2 regions of the Microbacterium sp. 20-116 genome follow, and region 1 is predicted to be linked to the other one. Evidence: predicted binding sites of a transcription regulator. Region 1 holds the regulator's gene; the other holds the start of a gene.
The links. Region 1 encodes LexA, which represses DNA repair genes until DNA is damaged. Its sites were predicted from a motif close to TCGAACANNTGTTCGA; they were not measured.

Region 1 (4,420 bases):
CGCGAGAGCGGAACGTTCCTGCACGCGCACGTGGGCGCTCGTCTCGCGGCGGAGCTTGCGGCATTCGGAGCCTGACCCGAGGCGGCGTCACGGGCCCCTGCGCGTAGGCGCGGGGGCCCGTCGCCTCTCCCGGGGGAGCGGTGGGTCCTCTCGGACGCGGGGCCGCTCCGCGTGCAGCGGCGTCTGCGTCCGTTGCGTCCCGCGCGGACTCAGCCGAGCTCGAGCGCCGGAGTGCCCGGTGTCTCGAAGCCGAACACCGCGCCGAGGAAGCCGAGTTCGCGCTCGAGCGAGTCGATCACCGTCTCGGACCGTCGGAACCCGTGGCCCTCGCCCTCGTAGCGGACGTAGGCGTGCGGCACGCCGTGTGCGGTCAGAGCATCGCGGATGGCCTCGGCCTGCGACGGCGGGACCACCCGGTCTTCCGAGCCCTGCAGGATGAGCAGGGGTACACGGAAGAGCTCCGGGCGCCCCAGGGGCGAGCGCTCGAGGTACACCGCCTCGGCCTCGGGCAGGGGCCCGATGAGGCCATCGAGGTAGCGGGCCTCGAAGTCGTGCGTGTCCTCCGCCAGGGCCCGGGCGTCTCCGACGCCGTAGCGCGAGATGCCGGCCGAGAACACGTCGGTGCGGGTCACGGCAGCCAGCACCGTCCAGCCGCCCGCCGAGCCACCCGCGATGGCGAGACGATCAGGGTCGGCGAGCCCCGCCTCGGCGAGGGCGGATGCGGCGGCCGCCACGTCGTCGACGTCGACCACGCCCCACTGGCCCCTCAGCCGGTCTCGGTACGCGCGGCCGTACCCGGTCGAGCCGCCGTAGTTGACGTCGAGGACGCCGATACCGCGACTGGTGAAGAACGCCGTCTTCGCCGAGGGGGCGGGGCCCACGTGCGAGGTGGGTCCGCCGTGGACGAGTACGACGTAGGGCGGGCGCTCGCCCGCGGCCGGCGCGACGCCGGGGTTGGTGGGGGCGTAGGCGAAGGCGTGCACCGGGCCATGGGGTCCGTCGGTGGACAGGGCGCGGGCTGCCGGCATCCATTCGTCTCCCCACGAGCCGGAACCGCCGGTGACGAGTTCCACCGCGCCGGAGTCGAGGTCGACGAGCCAGAGCCCCGAGCGTCCGCGGGCATCGGACCCCGAGACGAGGACGCGCGAGCCTCGGACGTCGTCGATCGCGGCCCCCGCGACGACGGGCACGTCGATCGGGCGCACGCCGCTGGGGGCGATCTCGACGATCTCGTCTGCCCCGTTCGTGCGGACCGCGACGACGCGTCCGTCGGCGGCTGCGCCGAACCAGCGGGTGCCGAGCACCCACAGGCCTCCGCCGGTGTCGGCATCGGCCGGGGCGAGGGGCTGGGCGTCGCCATCGAGAGGACGGCGGAAGAGGTTCCAGCGACCCTCGGGGTCGTCGGCGTAGAGCAGCTCGTCGTCCGCGATCCAGACGGGCTGCAGCGGTGCGCGTCGTTCCCCGCCGGCCACGTCGAGGATGACCCCCGTTTCGAGGTCGGCGACACGGAGGGTCGTGGCGTCCCACGGCATGTCGGGGTGGTTCCACACGATCCAGGCCAGACGACGGCCGTCGGGGGAGAGGGCGGGCTGCGCGAGGAAGTCGCTGCCCTCGGCGAGCACCTCCGTCGCGCCGTCGAGCGGGATGCGCACGATCTCGCGGCGCGGCACGCGGGACGCACCGTGTGTCTCGCGGACGGCGAGGAGCACCCCGTGCTCCCAGCGGAGGCCGCCGTGGCGTACGGCGTCGTCGGCGGGAGTGAGGGGTCGCGCGGTCCCGCCCGGGCGAAGCGCCCACACGCGTTGGTCGGTCTTCTCGACGTAGTACAGCTCGCCATCGTCGGACGCGGTCCACGCACCGCCGCCGTACTCGTGGACGGCGGAGCGGGCGTTGGCGGGTGCGGGGAGAACCGTCTCTACGGAGCCGTCGGCCCGGCGACGCTTCACCGCGACACGACCGGCTTCGTGGGGGAGGGACTCGCCCCACCAGATCTCGTCGCCCACGAGCCGAGCCCCGTCGACGCGCGGTGACGCCTGCGCGACGGACTCGGGCGTGATCGGGGAGGGCCAGGAACCGTAGGGGAGGGTGTCAGCCATGACCCCAGCCTAGGCAGGGCCTACGACATCCACCCGCGTGGAACGGAAGAGGCCGGATGCCACCTTTGGGTTCGCATCCGGCCTCGAGTCGTCGGGCTCAGACGGTACGCAGCACCGCGACGACACGACCGAGGACGACGGCCTCGTCGCCGAGGATCGGCTCGAACGCGCTGTTGCGGGGGAGCAGCCACGTGTGGCCGTCGCGCCGACGGAAGGTCTTGACCGTCGCCTCGCCGTCGAGCATGGCGGCGACGATCTCGCCGTTCTCGGCCGTGGCCTGCGACCGGATGACGACCCAGTCGCCGTCGCAGATGGCCGCGTCGATCATCGACTCGCCCGAGACCTTGAGCATGAACAGTTCCCCCTTGCCGACGAGCTGGCGCGGGAGGGGGAAGATCTCCTCGACCTGCTGGTCGGCCGTGATGGGCACGCCGGCTGCGATACGACCGACGAGGGGCACCAGGGCGGCGTCGCCGAGGGCGGGAGCGGCGTCGGCGGGGTTCTCCGCGGCGGCGCCGGGGAGGTCGATGAGCACCTCCATCGCGCGCGTCTTGCCGGGGTCGCGGCGAAGGTAGCCGCTGAGCTCTAGCTGGTTGAGCTGGTGGGTGACGCTCGAGAGCGACTTGAGCCCGACCGCGTCGCCGATCTCGCGCATGCTCGGCGGATACCCGTGCCGCGCGATGGATCGCTGGATCACTTCGAGGATCGCCAGCTGCTTGTCGCTGAGATTCTTGCGCCGCCGGGTCTGCGGCCGTTCGCGGCCGGCGGCGGTCGTCGCGTCGGTCATCTGTGCTCCCCTCGCGCCGCGCAAACCACGGCGGAAATTCGAATGTCGGAGGTTGGTGATGAGGTCTCCGTGTCGAAACCGTATCCGGTCGACGACCCGATTGACACGGAGGCCCACGCGTGTCGCGTTCGATTCGTCTGCGATACACGAGGTCTTGACACTCGAACAGGTTCGAATATAGATTCGGAATACAGATTCGCACCACCGCCCTCCCGGCCGAGGGTGGGGTGCGAATCTCTCCCCACCAAGGAGCACATCATGAGCAGCATCGCCCTCACCGCCCCGTCTACTCGCCTGCGCATCACCGCGCGCGGCCGCCGTGTCGTGGCGTTCCTTATCTCCCTCCCGATCGTCGCCGTGCTCTCCGTGGCGATCGTCGGTGGCGGATCCGCCCTCGCCTCCGGCGACGCCGGCGCTCCCGCCGGTTCGTTCACCGAGATCACCGTCATGAGCGGCGAGACCCTGTGGTCCATCGCCGAAGACGTGGCCCCCTCCGCCGACCCGCGCGACGTGGTGGCAGAGATCACGCGCCTCAACGCTCTGCCCGGCGGCTCGGTGTCAGCGGGTCAGCGCATCGCGATCCCCGCCGAGTACGCCCCCGCGGCCTGAACGGCGGGTCGCGGCTCGTGCGCCTCGACTCCGCTCGACGCCTACGATGGGTGAGGTGACCGTACGCCTCGACGACCTTCCTCTTCGCGACGATCTGCGGGGTATGACCCCGTACGGAGCCCCGCAGGCTGCACTGCCCGTGGCGCTCAACGTGAACGAGAACACGCATCCTGTTCCGTCCGAGGTGGCTGACGACATCCTGGACGCCGTCGCTCGGGCGCTTCGGGACGTCAACCGGTACCCCGACCGCGAGTTCACCGGACTGCGCGAGGCCTTTGCGGGATATCTCGGACACGGCCTGAACCCCGAACAGATCTGGGCGGCCAACGGCTCGAACGAAGTGCTCCAGCACATCTTGCAGGCCTTCGGTGGCCCCGGCCGTACGGCGATGGGCTTCGCTCCCACCTATTCCATGTACCCGATCCTCACGCGCGCCACGGGTGCGCGCTGGGTCACCGGGGAACGGGAGCACGACTTCACCCTCTCGCCCGCGTCAGCTGCGGCGCAGGTGCGCGAGCAGCGGCCCGACGTCGTCTTCCTCTGTGCGCCGAACAATCCGACGGGAACGCCTCTGCGCCTCGATGTGGTGGAGGCGGTGTACGACGCCACCGACGGCATCGTGATCGTCGATGAGGCGTACGAGGAGTTCGCCCCGCGGGACGAGCCGTCGGCGGTTTCTCTGCTCCCTGACCGCCCGCGGCTGGTCGTCTCGCGCACCATGAGCAAGGCCTTCGCCTTCGCCGGCGCCCGGGTGGGCTACCTCGCGGCCGACCCCGCGCTGGTCGACGCTCTCCGCCTCGTCCGTCTTCCCTACCACCTGAGTGCTCTCACGCAGGCGGCGGCGACCGCGGCTCTCAGCCACGCCGAGACGATGCTGTCGATGGTCGACGACATCGTGGCGCAACGCGACCGCATCTCGGCGACGGTG
Region 2 (4,420 bases), on a different contig from region 1:
GCCTGGCGCGCAAGCTCGTCAGCGAGGAGGTGCTGTCGAACCCCTCGACGGTGCTGCGCTTGGCTTCGACGGGCCTTCGAAACGTCACGCCGACGCAGAGCCTGACGAATCCGCTGACCCTCGTCCAGGTCGCGTCCGCGGTGAAGGACGTGCCGTTCGAAGACATCGTCTTCGTTCAGTATCCGACCGTCACCGCCCGCTCGGATGCCAATCGCGTGGAGCCCGACGACGCCGCGGCCGAGGTGCTCTGGGACGCGTTGCGCGAGAACCGTTCCATCGAAGTGACCGGAGGGGTGTCGGTCAACGACGGTACGGTCATCGCCGAACCGACCCCGGGAGAGCAGGTGTCGCCCACGGAAGATCCCGCGGTCGAGCCGGGCGAGGTCGATCCCCGCACGGGCGCCATCGCCCTCCCACCCGCCATCACCGGCTCTAGCGCCGCGCAGCAGACCTGCAGCGCGGGTGTCGTCAACTGAGTCAGTAGGTCGGCGCGGCCGGCAGCCCGAAGAACTCCTCGAGGGTGGTGAAACCGCCCTCGTGATACGCGCGGGCGAGCTCCGAGCCGATGTAGCGCAGGTGCCAGGCCTCGGGCTCGTAACCGCTGACGCTCTCGCGACCCTCGGCGTACCGGGTGATGAAGCCGTACTCCCACGCGTGATCGCGCACCCACGCGCCCTGCGGCGACGCCGCCACGTCGTCGAGGGTCTTGCACGAGCCCTTGCACGGGACGATGTCGACGGCCATCCCCGACTGGTGTTCGCTGTAGCCGGGCCGCGCGCTCTCTCGATCCGCTTCGGCGACACCCCCGACTGCCACCCGCCCGGCGTAGGTCGACTTCTGCGTCGTGTACGAGCGGTAGGCGCTGAGGTAGCCGATCTCGCCGACGCCGGCGTCGGCCGCCGCTTTCACGAGCGAGGTAAGAGCGCGCGCGGCGGGAGCACGCAGGGCCGAGTCCTCGAGGGCGCGCACATCGGCGGGCATGACGAGGTCGCCGGGCTGGTAGTCGACCGGGTCGTACGGGCGCTGCTTGTTGACGACGAGCCACTCGCGGTTCGGGTCGGAGAGCGAGACGCAGGGGGCGATCCCGGATGCCACCGCTGCGCGGAAGGCCCCACCGCCACCGGCGGCGTCGATGACGGCGGCGTCGTCCCCCGCGGCGAGCGCGGTCGTGAAGGCGGGATCGTCGCACGGTGTCGCCGTGGCGGCGACGGCGGCGAGCTGGGGCACGGGGATGCCGTCGTCGGCGACGGCCGGAGGGCCCGCGATCTGCGCGACGGCATCGCTCGCCGACTCGGGTAAACCCCCCGAGGCGGCAGCACCGACCGCGATGGCGCACCCGGCGATCACGACGACGGCCGCGGCCACCCCCGCAAGGCGGCGTCGGAGGAAGACGGGAGCGAGTCGACGGATGCCACGGGTCTCGGACGCTCTTTCCTGAGGGGCGTCGGCATCGCGGCGCAGCGCGCGACGTGTCGATGCCGCGGCGGGGGCGTCGTCGGCGACGACATCAGGAAGGGTGAGGGCCGCGGTCGCGAGCCGCTCGGCCTCCGCGCGCGCGGCGCGGCGGGGCGAGGTCTCGGGGTCGTGGCTTGTCACCCCTCCATTGTCGCGGGTGCATCCTGAACGGTCGACCCGGGTGGGGTCGGGGCGCGGGTCTCGAACCTGGACTCGAAAGGACCAGGCACGGTGTTGCCGGATCGTCGAACATGTGTTCGACTGTTCTCATGAGATGGCAGGGTCAGCAGCTGGGGGTGGACGACACGGCGGCGCTCCCGGGCATGGAGCGGATGGACGGCCTCGTCCGCTCGGTGACGACGCCGGAGTTCGCCGGGATGACGTTTCACGAGGTGCTCTGCAAGAGCGCGCTGAATCGCGTCCCCGGTGCCTCGGCCATGCCGTTCGACTGGACCGTGAACCCCTATCGCGGCTGCAGCCATGCGTGTTCGTATTGCCTGTCCCCGGACACCCTCATCTTGAAAGCGGACGGCCGACAGGTCCCCCTGTCGCAGATCCGTGTCGGAGACGAGATCATCGGCACCGAGGGGGGATCGCGAGACCGCCGTTATGTGCAAACGACCGTTCGCGCGAAGTGGAGCACTCGCAAACGCCTCCATCGCGTCACCCTCGCGGACGGCACCGAGATCGAGTGCAGCGCAGACCACCGGTTCCTGACGGAGCACGGATGGAAACACGTCACCGACTCCCCCGTCGCGGGCCGACAGCGCCCCCACCTCACGGTGTCGAACCGTCTGCAGGGTTTCGGAACGGGCGCCCCTCCCTCCGTGGAAGCGCCGGATCCGGACTGGCGCAAAGGGTATCTGACGGGCATGGTGCGCGGTGACGCGGCGATCTCCCACAAGACCCACGACGACGAGAATCGAGTCCGAGAAATCCACCGATTTCGCCTCGCCCTGGCCGATCGTGAGGCGCTCGATCTCGCAAAGGAGCTTCTCGAACAGATCGGCATCGTCACGATGGTCCGCCCCGTCTCCGTGCCCGCTCATCGCCGGCCCATGACGGCTCTTCACACGGCGAAGACGGACGATGTCGCGCGCCTCGAGGACTACGTCGCGATACCGCGGACGCGAAGCCGGGAGTGGATGGCTGGCTTCCTCGGGGGCATCTTCGACGCGAAGGGCTCTGACTCGGGCGAAATCCTGCGCATAAGCAACGCGAACGACGAACTTCTCTCGTTGGCCGAAGAGGCCTTCGCCGCGTTCCGATTCGATACCGTTCGCGAACCCTCTCGCCCGGGCACTATGTCGGATGTCCGCCTGCGCGGAGGGCTCGCCTCGAGACAACGATTCTTCGATATCGCCCACCCGTCCATCACGCGCACACTCGATGTCTGCGGGACAACGGTCGAGACCAGCGTGGACGTGAGAGTCGTGAGCATCGAGGACATCGGCTACGACATCGACATGATCGACATCACGACGGACACCGAGGATTTCGTCGCGAACGGCGTCATCAGCCACAACTGCTTCGCTCGCAAGACCCACGAGTACCTCGACCTGGACTACGGGGCCGACTTCGACTCGCAGATCGTGGTGAAGGTGAACGTGGCCGACGTCCTGCGCACCGAGGTGCGCCGGGGGTCGTGGGCGCGCGAGCCCGTGATGCTCGGGACGAACACCGATCCCTATCAGCGCGCGGAGGGTCGGTACCGCCTCATGCCCGACATCGTCGGGGCCCTCACCGACAACGGCACACCCTTCTCGATCCTCACCAAGGGCACGCTGCTTCGACGGGACCTCCCTCTGCTCGCCGAGGCCTCGAAGCAGGTGAAGGTCACGCTGGCGATGTCGATCGCCGTCTTCGACGACGTCCTCCAGCACTCGATCGAACCGGGCACGCCCAGTGCCGAAGCCCGGCTCGAGACCGTGCGCGCGGCGACCGCGGCAGGATTCCGGGTGACGGTGTTCCTCATGCCGATCATGCCGCACCTCACCGACTCGATCGCCGCCCTCGACGACGCCCTCGCGCGCATTCGCGAGGCCGGTGCCGCACGCGTCGTCTACGGCGCACTCCACCTTCGCCCCGGTGCGAAACAGTGGTTCTTCGACTGGCTCGAGCGCGAGCATCCGCACCTGGTCTCGTCGTATCTCGGGCTGTACCCGGGGGTCTCGACGACGGCCCCGAAGGCCTACCGCACGTGGCTCGGCAAGCGCATGCGGCCACTCCTGCGCATGCATCGTCTCGACGGGTGGGACGAGGACGACCATCCTCGTGGCCGACCGCAGCCGGGATTGGCCGCGAGGACACCGCCCGCCAGCAGCCTCGGCCCGGTCCGTGTCACCGGCGTTCCGGCATCCGGTCGTCCCCGTGTCGCCCCGGCCAGCGAGCCGACGTTGTTCTGAGGGCCGGCCAGCGGCGCGGGGGCTCGACGGTTCTCGCGGTCCCGGCATCCCGAGGATGCACGAAGCCCCCGTCGCTGAACGTGACGGGGGCTTCGAGCGACGGGTTACGCGTCGACGTTCGAGAGCTGACGACCCGAGAGCTCCTCGAGCACGTCGTCACCGAGCGCGGTCTCTTCGAAGGGAGCCTGGATCTCGGCGCGGTCGAGCAGCTCGGTCATCCGACGGCGACGCTGACGCGTGATCAGCGTGACCACCGTGCCGGCGCGACCCGCGCGGCCGGTGCGGCCCGAGCGGTGCAGGTACGTCTTGTACTCGTCGGGAGCGTCGGCCTGGATGACCAGGTCGATGTCGTCGACGTGGATGCCGCGAGCGGCGACATCGGTGGCGACGAGCACGTTGACGCGACCCGAGGTGAGCTTCTCGAGGTTGCGCGTGCGCTTCTGCTGGTTGAGGTCGCCGTGCAGAGCGACCGCGGCGATGCCGGCGTCGTCGAACTGCTCGGCGAGCATCTCGGCGTAGGCACGGGTGCGGGCGAACACGAGGGTCTTGCCCTCGCGGTC

Region 2: AB6V29_RS08835 (intein-containing Rv2578c family radical SAM protein) is a predicted target of LexA. The motif match lies at 1,701-1,716, and genes of this name have one in related genera.

The regions. Positions count from the first base shown of each region.
Region 1 covers NZ_JBFYGP010000005.1:91,797-96,216, reverse strand. The annotation lists gene hflX (GTPase HflX) at 1-75, shown strand, start outside; gene AB6V29_RS11345 (prolyl oligopeptidase family serine peptidase) at 210-2,096, opposite strand; gene lexA (transcriptional repressor LexA) at 2,194-2,883, opposite strand; gene AB6V29_RS11335 (LysM peptidoglycan-binding domain-containing protein) at 3,142-3,492, shown strand; gene AB6V29_RS11330 (histidinol-phosphate transaminase) at 3,539-4,420, shown strand, end outside.
Region 2 covers NZ_JBFYGP010000003.1:311,313-315,732, forward strand. The annotation lists gene AB6V29_RS08825 (LCP family protein) at 1-476, shown strand, start outside; gene AB6V29_RS08830 (M15 family metallopeptidase) at 478-1,596, opposite strand; gene AB6V29_RS08835 (intein-containing Rv2578c family radical SAM protein) at 1,725-3,860, shown strand; gene AB6V29_RS08840 (DEAD/DEAH box helicase) at 3,965-4,420, opposite strand, start outside.